DNA from 4 places in the Desulfocicer niacini genome. Region 4 is predicted to be linked to each of the others. Evidence: riboswitches for the same ligand, from Rfam matches in the RefSeq annotation. Region 4 holds a riboswitch; each other region holds the start of a gene.
The links. A riboswitch is a leader RNA that binds a small molecule or an ion and turns the genes downstream of it on or off. The one in region 4 is predicted to bind cobalamin.
Positions count from the first base shown of each region.

Region 1: it holds a riboswitch for cobalamin, as region 4 does, so the genes downstream of both, ACYQ2M_RS03345 (DUF2284 domain-containing protein) here and cobO (cob(I)yrinic acid a,c-diamide adenosyltransferase) in region 4, are expected to answer to the same signal.
Region 2: it holds a riboswitch for cobalamin, as region 4 does, so the genes downstream of both, ACYQ2M_RS09210 (TonB-dependent receptor plug domain-containing protein) here and cobO (cob(I)yrinic acid a,c-diamide adenosyltransferase) in region 4, are expected to answer to the same signal.
Region 3: it holds a riboswitch for cobalamin, as region 4 does, so the genes downstream of both, thiC (phosphomethylpyrimidine synthase ThiC) here and cobO (cob(I)yrinic acid a,c-diamide adenosyltransferase) in region 4, are expected to answer to the same signal.

Region 1 covers NZ_BAAHYK010000004.1:146,598-149,725, reverse strand. Annotated here, with positions in the region: gene ACYQ2M_RS03350 (gamma carbonic anhydrase family protein) at 104-631, opposite strand; cobalamin riboswitch at 939-1,140, shown strand; gene ACYQ2M_RS03345 (DUF2284 domain-containing protein) at 1,305-2,888, shown strand; gene ACYQ2M_RS03340 (B12-binding domain-containing radical SAM protein) at 2,904-3,128, shown strand, end outside.
Region 2 covers NZ_BAAHYK010000014.1:13,253-16,380, reverse strand. Annotated here, with positions in the region: gene ACYQ2M_RS09215 (amidohydrolase family protein) at 301-1,194, shown strand; cobalamin riboswitch at 1,481-1,670, shown strand; gene ACYQ2M_RS09210 (TonB-dependent receptor plug domain-containing protein) at 1,974-3,128, shown strand, end outside.
Region 3 covers NZ_BAAHYK010000006.1:96,245-99,372, forward strand. Annotated here, with positions in the region: gene ACYQ2M_RS04535 (MFS transporter) at 165-1,316, shown strand; cobalamin riboswitch at 1,350-1,542, shown strand; gene thiC (phosphomethylpyrimidine synthase ThiC) at 1,633-2,946, shown strand; gene cobT (nicotinate-nucleotide--dimethylbenzimidazole phosphoribosyltransferase) at 2,983-3,128, shown strand, end outside.
Region 4 covers NZ_BAAHYK010000028.1:21,707-24,834, forward strand. Annotated here, with positions in the region: gene ACYQ2M_RS15545 (nitrogenase component 1) at 1-554, opposite strand, end outside; gene cobO (cob(I)yrinic acid a,c-diamide adenosyltransferase) at 559-1,095, opposite strand; cobalamin riboswitch at 1,371-1,554, opposite strand; gene ACYQ2M_RS15555 (AEC family transporter) at 1,635-2,594, opposite strand; gene ACYQ2M_RS15560 (carbon-nitrogen hydrolase family protein) at 2,823-3,128, opposite strand, start outside.

The sequences.
Region 1 (3,128 bases), on a different contig from region 4:
CGCCCGTGTTCACAGGGACATGCGGGAAACAAATAGGGCATTATGGAGTTTTTTAAGAATCAGCTATTGAGGGCGTGTTGTGAATTTTTGTTTCATGAAATAGCTATTTGATCTTTTCAAATTTAGAGCTGGCGTAATCCATGGCTCGCTGGGCATAATTTTCCGCAGGCAGTCGAAGCAGTTCAAGCATTGATTCATCCATTTGACTTTTTATTTTTCCCGGTAAACCGGTAACCAGTGAAAATGGCGGGATAATCGTTTTCTCAAGCACCACCGCACCCGCCGCCACAATGGACCCTCGGCCGATGACAGCATGGTTCATCACCATGGCCCCCATGCCGATAAGGCAGTCATCTTCAATTCTGCATCCATGGATTACGCAGTTGTGGCCAATGGTGACCCCTTTACCTATGATAAGGGGGACATCATAATCGGAATGGCACATGGTGAGATCCTGTATGTTGGTATTTTCTCCCACAATGATGGCATTGCAATCCCCCCGGAGCACGCAGTTGAACCACACCGAGGTGTTTTCTGCCAGGGTGACATCACCAATAAGTGTTGCGCCGGGGGCCAAATAGGCGGACGGGGATATATGGGGTGTTTTCTTCTTGAAACGGTAGATGGACATTTTAAAGCTCCTTTCAGTTTTGTCAGTTTGAATTGCCGTTCAATTGGGTCCGCTTTGTGGGGTGGGCTTTCAACGTCTCCTCCCTCGGTCCCTTGGTGGCATAATCCTGAAATCGTTCATATCCGGTCGGTGAAAAAAACGGGATTAATAAAGGGATATCTTCATCGTTCAAAGCGTTTCTTATCATGGCCGCCATTGAAAAGGCAAATCATAAGGCTCTGATCCCAACGGGTTTCATTTGCAGGGAGGCAGGGCAGCCATGATGGGTAGGTGTTCATCGTTTTCTTGACAAACCCCCCGGATATGGTATTATTTTCGCGTTTTTATACAGGATGTCGCTGTCCCCGGGGAACCCGGTGAAATTCCGGGACGGACCCGCCGCCGTGAGTGAGGACGAACGCCGCATCATTGCCACTGTGCTGTAAATGTAATCACCGAAGCAGCATGGGAAGGCGCGGCAAATAGGATGAATCACAAGTCAGAATATCTGTGGGAACAGTGAAAACAGATGGCTTTCGGAGAGATGGTAAATCCCCGGGTCGATGCATTGTCGGCGTGGGGATTTTTGCGTGCCGACCTTAAATGGAGAATCCATGGACGGATACCGGCACTTTTTGTTTTTTAGCTTTTCTTTTTTTAAAATAGCCCTTCCCCGGGCCAGGAGGAAGAGCCTTTGATTTCTTCCGGCTTTCAAGATGCCGATGCCACCCACAAAGATTTCCAGTACCTGGAGAATCTGGCAACGGCCTACTGGTATTCCGAAGTATTTTTTGCTTCCCTGGAATTGAATCTGTTTCAACACCTGGACAAGGGCCAGCACACCCTTAAATCCCTTTCCCATGCAGCGCAGTGTCATGTCGATGGACTGTCTCGCCTTTTGAGAGCCCTGGAAAAAATGGCCCTGGTATCCCGGTATAAGGATGCCTGGTTCAATATGTTTCTTGCTTCTCACTATCTGGTGCCGGGAAAATCCACCTTTATGGGAGCGTTTTTTCTTTATCGACGATACATGCAGCCCCAGTGGACACAGCTTGCTTCCCGGGTTTCATGTCAGGAAAAATCAGAGCATGCTGCCACTTCCAAATCCCAGCCCCTTGAGACGGTTTCGGACCAAGGGGAGCAGGAGGACCATGATTACCGGGCAAGGAACCTTCGCTATGTCACGGCCATGGATACCCTGGTAAAGGAAAAGGCCCTGGAAATTGCCGGAGTAATAAAGGGAGAGTCCCTGAAGGGACCGCTTTTGGATGTGGGGGGCGGGGCCGGCAGCATGATCCGGGCATTGCTTCCCTTGATTCCGGGGGGACGCGCAGTGCTGTTTGAACTTGCCGAGGTTATTGATGCAGCACGAAAGATTTATCCGGAAACCGCCTCCTGGCAGGGCATTGAAACCATGGCAGGTGATTTTAGAACCCATGGTTTTGAACAGACATTCGGGGTAATTGTGCTGAGCAATTTTCTACATGCCTATGGACCGGAAGAGGCGAGACAATTGCTTGAAAAAGCCATTTCCCTTTTAAAACCAGGGGGCATGATACTCATCCATGACTATTTTCCCGACCGGGCTGGAAGAGATCCCCAGAAAGGCGCCCTCTATGATTTGACCATGATGCTCAATACCTACAACGGGTGCTGCCACGAGGCCGGAGACATTGAAGCCTGGCTCAGAGATGGGGGTATGGGGAACTGTGAGGTGATAGATCTTGACACAGACACCGCCCTCATGGTGGCGGGGGGGAGCGGCAGTGCCGGCGATGAGGGGAAAAAATGGGTCCGCATCGTCCTGGACCATGGGTTTGAACGTGCCGTTAAGATTGTCCCTGAAACGGTGATCACAGCCCCCTGGGTGCGAAAAAAATGTCAGTGGGGATGTGAGGGGTTTGGAAAAAACCTGCAATGCCCGCCCCGGGGAATGTCCCACGACGAAACCCGGGAGATGATAGACAGTTACGAGACTTTGTTCCTTGTGGAGGGAGCCCCGCCGGGAACCGCCTTTCATAAACAGCTTTTGTCCCTTGAAAAAACCGCCTTTCTGAAAGGTTTCCATAAGGCCTTTGTGTTTGGGGCTGGTCCCTGCACGGTGTGCCCGGAATGTCCCGCCGACGGTACTTGCCATCACCCCCATCTGTCACGCCCAGCCATGGAGTCCTCGGGCATTGATGTGTATGAAACCGCATCCCGGGCTGGCATACGCCTGGCCCCTGTGACGGAAAGCCTGGATTATGTCAAATATATGGGGCTTTTGCTTCTGAAATAAAATATGGAGTCTACAATGAAAATACTTCTGGTACAGGTACCCACATCCCACCTGGGGGCCGGAGAAAAAGTGTACCCATTGGGCCTTTCCCGGTTATCCAGCACGGTGCCGAAGGGCATTGAAAAAAGCGTTCTGGACATGAATATTTGCCCTGACCCCTGGCAGGCCCTTCACCAGGCCTTGATGGATGAAGTCCCGGATGTGGTGGCCCTTTCCTTTCGGAACCTTGATCCCCTGGCA
Region 2 (3,128 bases), on a different contig from region 4:
ATATTTTGACGGATCAAAAGAACTATGTAATATATGCATTGAATTTTCAAGAACAGAACTATCATGATGTTTGAAATACTTCAATAAACAACATCAAGCATAAAACAAATAGGGGACACACCACATTTTTATCAAACCGTTATTTATTTCCAGTAAAAACATTGCCAATTTCACACCTTTTAAGGTAGACAAACGTGGTCTGTCCCCCCTATTAATTTATTCCCAATTTGACTATTCCAAATTTCGGGCTTTTTAAGATGAAAAAAACGTGGTCTGTCCCCATTTTTCAGAGGAGCTAAAATGCTGAATACAAGTTTACCTGTAATGGATGATAAGGAGGACAATACACTCCCCAAAAAACTTCCCCCCCTCATGGACACCCATGTGCATATTTTTCCGAGACAGATTTTCTCGGCGGTGTGGAAATGGTTTGGTACCCATGCATGGCGAATCCGGTATCAGATGACCAGTTCTGAACTGCTTAAATTTCTACTCTCCCGGGGTGTTGGTCACATTATAGCCATGCAATACGCTCACAAACCCGGCATGGCAAGATTTCTGAACCAGTACATGGCTGCAAAATGTCGCGAATTTCCCGGAAAAATCACGGGTCTTGCCACGGTGTTTCCCGGTGAGGTAAATGCCGAAATCATCCTGCAGGAGGCCTTTGACCTTGGTCTTAAAGGGGTAAAACTCCACGCCCATGTGCAATGTTTTGACATGAACAGCCCTGACATGAATCGGGTGTATGAGTGCTGTCTGAAGCATCAGAAACCCATGGTTATGCACGTCAGCAGAGAACCCAAAAGTCCGGCATACAAGTGCGATCCCTATGAACTGTGCAATGTTGACAAGCTTGAAACCGTGTTAAAAAATTTCCCGGGTCTCAAGATCTGTGTCCCCCACCTGGGATTTGATGAGATATTTGCTTACAAAACACTGATAGAAAAATATGACACACTCTGGCTGGATACTGCCATGGCCATCACCAATTACTTTCCCATTAAAGAGACCGTACCTCTCAATCAATACAGATCAGACAGAATCATGTACGGGTCTGATTTTCCCAACATACCCTATGCCTGGGATAGAGAGGTTAAAGTGATTCAGGCAACCGATCTTTCACAGAACTCTCTGGAAAAAATCTGCTGGGGAAATGGAGCTGAATTCTTTCAGGTCCAACCCCATTTTTAGTAAATATTGGGGTTGGTATTGTACATGTTTGGACAGTGCCCCTTATTCGCATGTTCGGGACTGCGTGACATACAAATGCTATAACGGGGAGGGTTCAGGCTTGTGTTATGGCCAAGCCTTTCGGGGTCGCCCCGGCCTTGGTCGATAACGCCAATAACACAAGCCTGAAACCGTTCTCGCAAAATCGGCAAAAAAAACTTGAACATCGAGTAAAACAGGTGAAAATGGGGTGTTGACCGAATAATTACCATTTTTATTTAGTTTGACACCGCCTGCCCAAACTGATATTTTAGCAAACTAATCAGGTACCCGTCATAAATTCACGGGTAAAAGGGAATCCGGTTAAAATCCGGAACGGGCCCGCCGCTGTAAAAGGGGGACGAAAGTCAGAGAAAGTCACTGTGGAACACCATGGGAAGGCCTGACAAGTAGGATGATCCTTAAGTCAGAAGACCTGCCTGATTGCATAAGATGGGATGTCACGGTAACGCTTTCCATCAAAGATCATAAGGACAAAAAGGGAAGCCCTTGATCGATAACGAATCGGTTTGGGGCTTTTGTTGTTTCATGCCCCAAATCACAGACCATTTATCTGTATACGCCATGACGGGTGCTTCATACCGACTTCCAGAAAGAAGTCCGAACACACCATCACCGGTCATATACATATCAAAAAATGGGTTTTGATCACAAGATTGCCCACCCGTCACAATTGGCGGTCAAACGGATTCAGGCTTGAGATCAATCCCAAACAATGTTTTAAAGGGGCAAAAACAAAGATGAAACGCAAAATCATTTACTTGGCAGGTTCTCTGCTGTTTCTGGCAATGAGTCACACGGCATTAGCCGATGAAACCACCACGGACATGGGCGAAATGGTGATCACCGCCACCCGCACAGAAATTTCGCTGGATAAAATCGGCGGCAACAGCGTCACAGTTATCACATCCGAAGAGATTGAGGCAAAACAGCAAAACAGTGTGGGAGACCTTCTCCGAGGCATTCCCGGCATTGATGTCATTTCCAACGGCGGACCCGGCACCGCAACCACGGTGTTCACAAGGGGTGCCGATTCCAAGAACACCCTGATCCTGATTGATGGCATCATGTTAAATGATGTGTCCGGGTCCAACAGAGGGGCCGATCTTGGCAACATCAATGTGGATAACATCCAACAGATTGAAGTGATCCGAGGTGCCATGAGCGTCATGTACGGCAGCAATGCCACCGCCGGTGTCATCAACATCATCACCAAAAAGGGAAAGAAAACCCCCACGGGTTCGGTGAAAATTGAGGGCGGTTCCCACGGCACATGGAAGACAGGTGTCAATGCCGCCGGTGCCACCGACAAAATAAATTTCGCCCTGTCTGCATCTAAAACCCGGATAGACGGTTACTCCATTGCCAATGATGACAACAGCGCTATAGCTCGGGGAGAAAGCACCGACGAAGACGACGCATATGAAAACACCACGTTGTCAGCTAATGTGGGAGTCGATATCACCGACACCTTCAGCATCAGCGCACTGGCACGATACATTGATTCTGACGGGGACACCGATGCCTACAACTGGGCGGGCTATGCCGAGGATGGAGACGCCAACACAGAATCCACCCAGACCTTTGGCAAAATTAATATCAACAATAAATTTTTTAACAACCTGCTTGATTCCACACTGTTCTGGCAGATGAGCCGTCAGGACAGAGACTACTATGAAAATGGGCAGAAAACGTCCACCTATGATGGTGACACCGACACCTTTTCATGGCAGGGAGATCTTAATTTTAATGCCCATGTACTGTCCGTTGGGGCATCCTATCTTGATGAAAGCATGAAATCAGAATCCTTCGGTACCTATGGCTCAAAATTCAAAGAAAAAAGTGCCGACACCAAAAGTTACTGGCTTCAGGATCAATTCATGAACGTTGAAAAC
Region 3 (3,128 bases), on a different contig from region 4:
TTTAAGTAAAAGTATCAATAACGCAAGCCTGGCCCCTCCCCGGCATGGCCCATCTTATGACCAAACTTCCGAATTTTTCTGGGAATAACGCCCATAAGCCCAAGCCCGGCCCCTATAACCGACTTTCCCGGGGATGCATGCATCTTCATAAGGACCCCTTCTCCATGGCACCCCATGACAATAAATTTCATACCCAGCACGTTCTGCTACTCTCCTTTTCCCATTTCATCCATGATATCTACACAAGCTTTCTGGCCCCGGTACTGCCCCTGATCATTGAAAAGCTTTCCATCTCTCTGTCCCAGGCGGGATTATTATCCACCGTCATGCAGATACCGGCCCTGATGAACCCTTTCATAGGTGCTCTGGCCGACCGCAGGGGTCTTGCCCGATGGGCCATTATTCTGGCCCCCAGCTTGACTGCCATCCCCATGTGCCTCATTGGCATGGCATCTTCCTACTGGATGCTGCTGGTGATGTTTTTTGTGTCAGGTATCAGTGTGGCGTTCTACCATGTACCGGCCCCCGGCGTTATTGCCAGGGTATCGGGCAACAAAAAGGGTCGGGGCATGAGTTTTTACATGACAGGGGGGGAGGCCGCACGCATGTCAGGCCCCCTCATTGCCGTTGGGGTAGTATCCATGGGAGGACTTGCCGGATTTTACCCCATGATGATTTTTGCCCTGATAACATCGGTGATGCTCTATATTAAACTTGCCCCCCTGGACATGGACAACGACAATTCCCCCAGAAAAACATCTATTTTTGCCACCACCAGGGACATCGGACATGTGCTTTTTCCCCTTGCCGGTATTCTCACAGCCAGGGCCTTCATGCACTCTGCCATGGGGGTGTTTCTTCCTGTGTTCATAGAACGACAGACCGGAAATCTCTGGCTTGCCGGCAGCGCCCTTGCCCTGTACGAGGCCTTTGGGGTTGCCGGAGTATTAAGTGCAGGTATTTTAAGTGACACCCTGGGAAGAAAGAAAATTCTCTGTGCCGCTGTTCTGCTGGCACCGGCAAGTCTTTTTCTGTTCATCATCACCACCGGGGCTGTCAAAGCCATATTCCTTTGCCTCACCGGATTCAGCATCCTTTCCACCACCCCGGTGATGCTGGCCATCATCCAGGAACAATCCATGGGGAATCCATCGGCGGCCAACGGCCTTTTTATGATGATTTCCTTTGTCACCCGCTCCATTGCCATTGTGCTGGTGGGGGGAATTGCAGACCTCATCGGACTTGAAAACATGTACCTGGCGTGCGCCTTCATCGGACTTATGGGCCTGCCGTTTATTTTAAAGCTTAAGGATTGACACCGGCATCCTCCCATGGTATTTTTGCCATCCAAATTTAGCACTGTATCGGGCGGCACCATGCCTTAATAGGGAATCCGGTTAAAATCCGGAACGGTCCCGCCGCTGTGAACGGGGAGAAACCTGCACCCATGTCACTGCAGCGTCATTAAAAAACGTTGTGGGAAGACGCAGAATATTTCAATGATCCGTCAGTCAGAAGACCTGCCCGATACGGTAATGAAACCCCTTTGGTGAAATGGTAAATCCCAGGGCTGACACCACAGTCAGTTCCGGGAAACTGTCCGGAACATGACCAGGAAAGGACAGAAAATCAATGAAAACCCAGCTTGAAATTGCCAGGGACGGGATCATCTCTGCGCAAATGAACCAGGTCGCCACCGACGAAAACATCTCCCCGGAACTCATCCGCCACCGTGTGGCCCGGGGTGAAATTGTCATCCCCTGCAATCCCTCCAGAAAAAACCAGAGAGCCGTGGGCATTGGTACCGGGCTTCGCACAAAAATCAATGCATCCATCGGTACCTCTTCAGATATCTGCAATATTGAAGCAGAGGTCAAAAAAGCCATCATCGCCGAAGAAGAAGGGGCTGACACCCTCATGGAACTCTCCGCCGGGGGAGATCTGGATGCCATCCGTCGGGAAGTATTGAAGGCCGTGAACCTGCCCGTGGGCAATGTCCCCCTTTACCAGGCCTTTAAAGAAACCGGCCGAAAATATAAAGACCCCTCCAAACTGGACCCGGAATTTCTCTTTGACCTCATAGAAAAACAGCTGGCAGACGGCTTAAGCTTCATGGCCATCCACTGTGGCATCAACCAGTACACCATTGAACGTTTAAGAAAACAGGGCTTTCGCTATGGCGGCCTTGCATCCAAGGGCGGTACCTTCATGGTGGCCTGGATGGATGCCACCGGCAAGGAAAATCCCCTGTATGAACAGTTTGACCGGGTGTGTGATCTCATGAAAAAATACGATGCCGTTCTGTCTTTGGGCAACGGCATCCGGGCAGGTGCCATCCATGACAGCCACGATCGTGCCCAGATGGCTGAAATGATCATTAACTGCGAACTGGCAGAACTGGGAAGGGAACGAGGGTGTCAGATGATGGTGGAAGGCCCCGGTCATGTGCCCCTGGATGAAATACAGGGCAATATCATGCTGGAAAAGAGAATGAGCGGCAATGCCCCCTACTATGTGCTGGGTCCATTGCCGGCAGATACCGGGGCCGGTTATGATCACATCACCTCGGCCATTGGCGCTGCCACCTCATCCTGGCATGGGGCGGATCTGGTGTGTTATATCACGCCTGCCGAACATCTTGCCCTGCCCACTGAAGCAGATGTAAGAGAAGGGGTCCGGGCCACCCGTCTGGCCGTAAGAATCGGGGACATTGCCAAATACCCGGACAGAAGGGAAAATGAAAAACTGGCCTCCATGGCCCGACGGGACATGCGCTGGGGCGATCTTGAAAAATATCTCCTCTTTCCTGAAGTTGCAAAACAGATGCGACAGGAACGCTGTCCCCAAGAAGAGAAAACCTGCACCATGTGCGGGGACTTCTGTGCCATGAAAAAAGGAATGGAAGTGTTTGCCAATGACATCAAAAACGATAAAATAAGCAGATAATTTAAAGCCTGATCATGGCGTTATGAAGGATAAAAAATGGAAAAACTGACGCAGACATTAAACAAAATCACCCCCTCTGATTTAAAAACAAAAGAAAAAGCGCTGCAGAGACTGGCCGAACAGGCAAGACCTGCCGGAAGCCTTGGTATTCTGGAGGGGGTGGGTGCCAAACTTGCCGCCAT
Region 4 (3,128 bases):
CTCCCCCTGCTGTTGAGAATCAGACCCGCAAGGCGGGGGCCTCCTTCATCAAAATTTTTAACCCCCTTAAGGATATTATTGGCCGCATAAATGGACATGAACTCCTCGGAGGTCACCACATAGACGGTGTCGGCAAATCCCCGCCTCAGGGGAACTGCAAATCCACCGCATACAACATCACCAAGCACATCATACACCACCACATCAAAGGCATTCATATCAAGGCCAAGGCGCTCAAACAGGGCAAAGGTGCTTAAAATGCCCCGTCCGGCGCACCCCACGCCGGGTTCCGGGCCACCGGCCTCGGCGCAGACAATTCCTTTGTATCCCACATGAAGAACCTGGCTCAGGTGCTGCAGTGCCACAGGGGTGTTTTTCATGTAATCCAGGGCCGTCATGATGCGTTTTCCCCCCAGAAGCAATCGGGTGGAGTCGTGCTTGGGATCGCATCCGATCTGCAGCACCTTTTTACCGCCATGGGCAAGGGCCGCAGAAAGATTGGCTGAAATAGTGGATTTGCCGATACCACCTTTTCCATAAATGGCTATTTTCATATGGTTAAAATTCGATTCCTTTTTGTGCCATAATTCCATTCTGGTATGGATGTTTGACCTCCTGCATATCCGTCACAAGATCTGCCGTTTCAATGAGTTTTTTGGGGGCATATCGTCCGGTGACCACCACATGGAGATCTTTTCTTCTGTGAGTGATGCCATCCAGGATGGTATCTGTGTCCAGAAACCCCAGAGTCATAAGGTAGGTAAGTTCGTCCAGAAGCACCATGAAGTAGTCGCTGGAGGAAAGTTTTTCTTTGGCCAGATCCCATCCCTTGAGGGCAATGGTACGATCTTTTTCCAGGTCATCGGATTTAAAGGTAAAACCGTTTCCCATGACATAAAAATCCACCAGATCCATGTATCTTTCCATGGAAAAGAGTTCACCGTATTTCCAGTTTCCCTTGATAAACTGAATGATGCAGATTTTTTTACCATGTCCCAGAGCCCTGAATGTTTGTCCCAGTGCTGCGGTGGTTTTTCCTTTACCGTTTCCCGTGTTTACCATGAGTAAGCCTTTATTCATAGCCTCGGTCTCCATTTTAGGTAGGCGGCTTTTATCATGATGATATCATTTTAAGGGACTCAGCAGTTTTCAATTTACCGTTTACCCAAGGCAACACCCACAGGATACAACGGCCTGGGCTTGAAAAATGGTAAATCAATAAAATCTGACTCCCTAAAATAAAAATAGTTCATCACAATAAATGGTCTGTCCGGAAAAACAAAAATCCCCGGACCGAAATGATTTTCAATCCAGGGATTTCCCTTTTTTATCCTTAGATACTTCGCCGGGCGATTCGTTGCATTAAAATGCAAGCCCGCTTGGCACAGGTAGGTCTTCTGACTTCCGGATCAATCTAACGGCCGCACCTTCCCAACCATATGGTCAGTGGTATAATTGCAGCTTTCGTCCCCGGTCACAGCGGTGGGTCCGTCCACGAGTCTAACGTGGTTCCCTGTTATGCTTTACTTCAGCACCTGTACATCAGATGATTCTAACCCTGAGCACTGTAATGTCAAGCAAAAAATATGGTAAAATCAAAATCCTATTTTAAATGCTATTTTCAATGATCATGGCTATTGAATCAGTATATGCCATAGGGCCAGCCACAGGGGCATGGCGGGCAGCGCCAAAAGGTATTGTACCAGCATCATGCTGCTGACGGTCTGGGTATCTCCACCATAATGTTTTATCATGAGGATTAAATTTGTGGCCGGAGGAGAGGATGATTGAAGGATCATCATACTGCTGAACAAAGGCATGGTGGCATATATGCCGGTGAAATACAAAATACCCAGAACCGTTGCGGGAATCAGCATGAACTTGACCAAGGCCACCGTGAGAATATCCCCCAGGGGAGGCATTTGTCGGAGTGAAATTGTTCCGATGGTGGCGCCCAGGATAAATACGGCCAGGGGGACGGTGGCTTGTCCGAGGAAATTCATTGCACGGATTGCCGGGGCGGGTACCATGGTGGAAAGGCCTGTAAAAATCAGTAAAAGCGGTATCAGTGTGGCCACCAGGGGTGGAGTGATGAAATCCCGCCAGTGAATATCAACCGTTGATTTGCCGGTGACCAGCACCTTGCCCACGCTCCAGGTCAAGGGAGTCATACCGGTAACCAACAGGAAACAGTACAGGGCGAACATGTCAAACTGATCCGGGTAGAGGAGCTGACCAATGGGCAGAACAAAGTAAATACCGTTTTGTATGGAGGCTATGGGAATAAGATGTCGTTTTTCCACCTTTATCCGGGTCAGAAGGGCCGTAAACAGAGTCCCTGCCGCAAACAGTCCCACACCGGAAAGGGGCCATGCCCACCAAAAGGTAAATTGTCCCGGATCAAAACGGGTAATTGTTGTGGAAACAATGAGACAGGGTAGAAACACATTGACGGTAAGCGTGGACACCGCCTGGACCTGCTCTTGGGATACCACCTGCTTGCGCACCAGTAGCCCGGCTGCCGTGGAAATGAGCGACAATTGAAAAATCGCGTTGAATATAGTTCCGAACGTGCTTAAAAATATAGATGACATGATACCCCGGCCCTTTTTTATTCCTGCCTTTATTTTCTGTTCACCGGGTTATAGAATACTTTGCTTGTGCGGTCAATGTGGGCTGTATGATCTAAAAAAGGTTTTGGACGTCACCGTATGCCGGGCACGGTCTGGCTTAGGCGCTGGCAGCGTGGCATGGAAGTTGGTGACGGCTTTTTAACCGCAATAAACATCGAAATGTTGTCGGCAATGCATTGCGTTTTTTGATTAATCGGTACAATCCACTTTTTTTTGTGTGGATGCGCTGGGTTTCAATAACAAATCATAATCAATGCAATAGTCAAAATATTTTTTCCGGGTTCCTGCGGTATCAAGTTGATAGCTGCATATCCCGGGGTGGTCCTGGTATTGATGGTCCCGACCGCCGTGGAGCCCCTGCATACAGGTAATTTCAGCAGCGTTACGGGCACAGGTGGCTACGGCCACACCATTCACGGTTCGCATGCGGCTTAAAAGTAAGTTTTTCCAGGAAAGGGTTTTTTCGGAACACACCACCAGATCGCATCCCAGCTT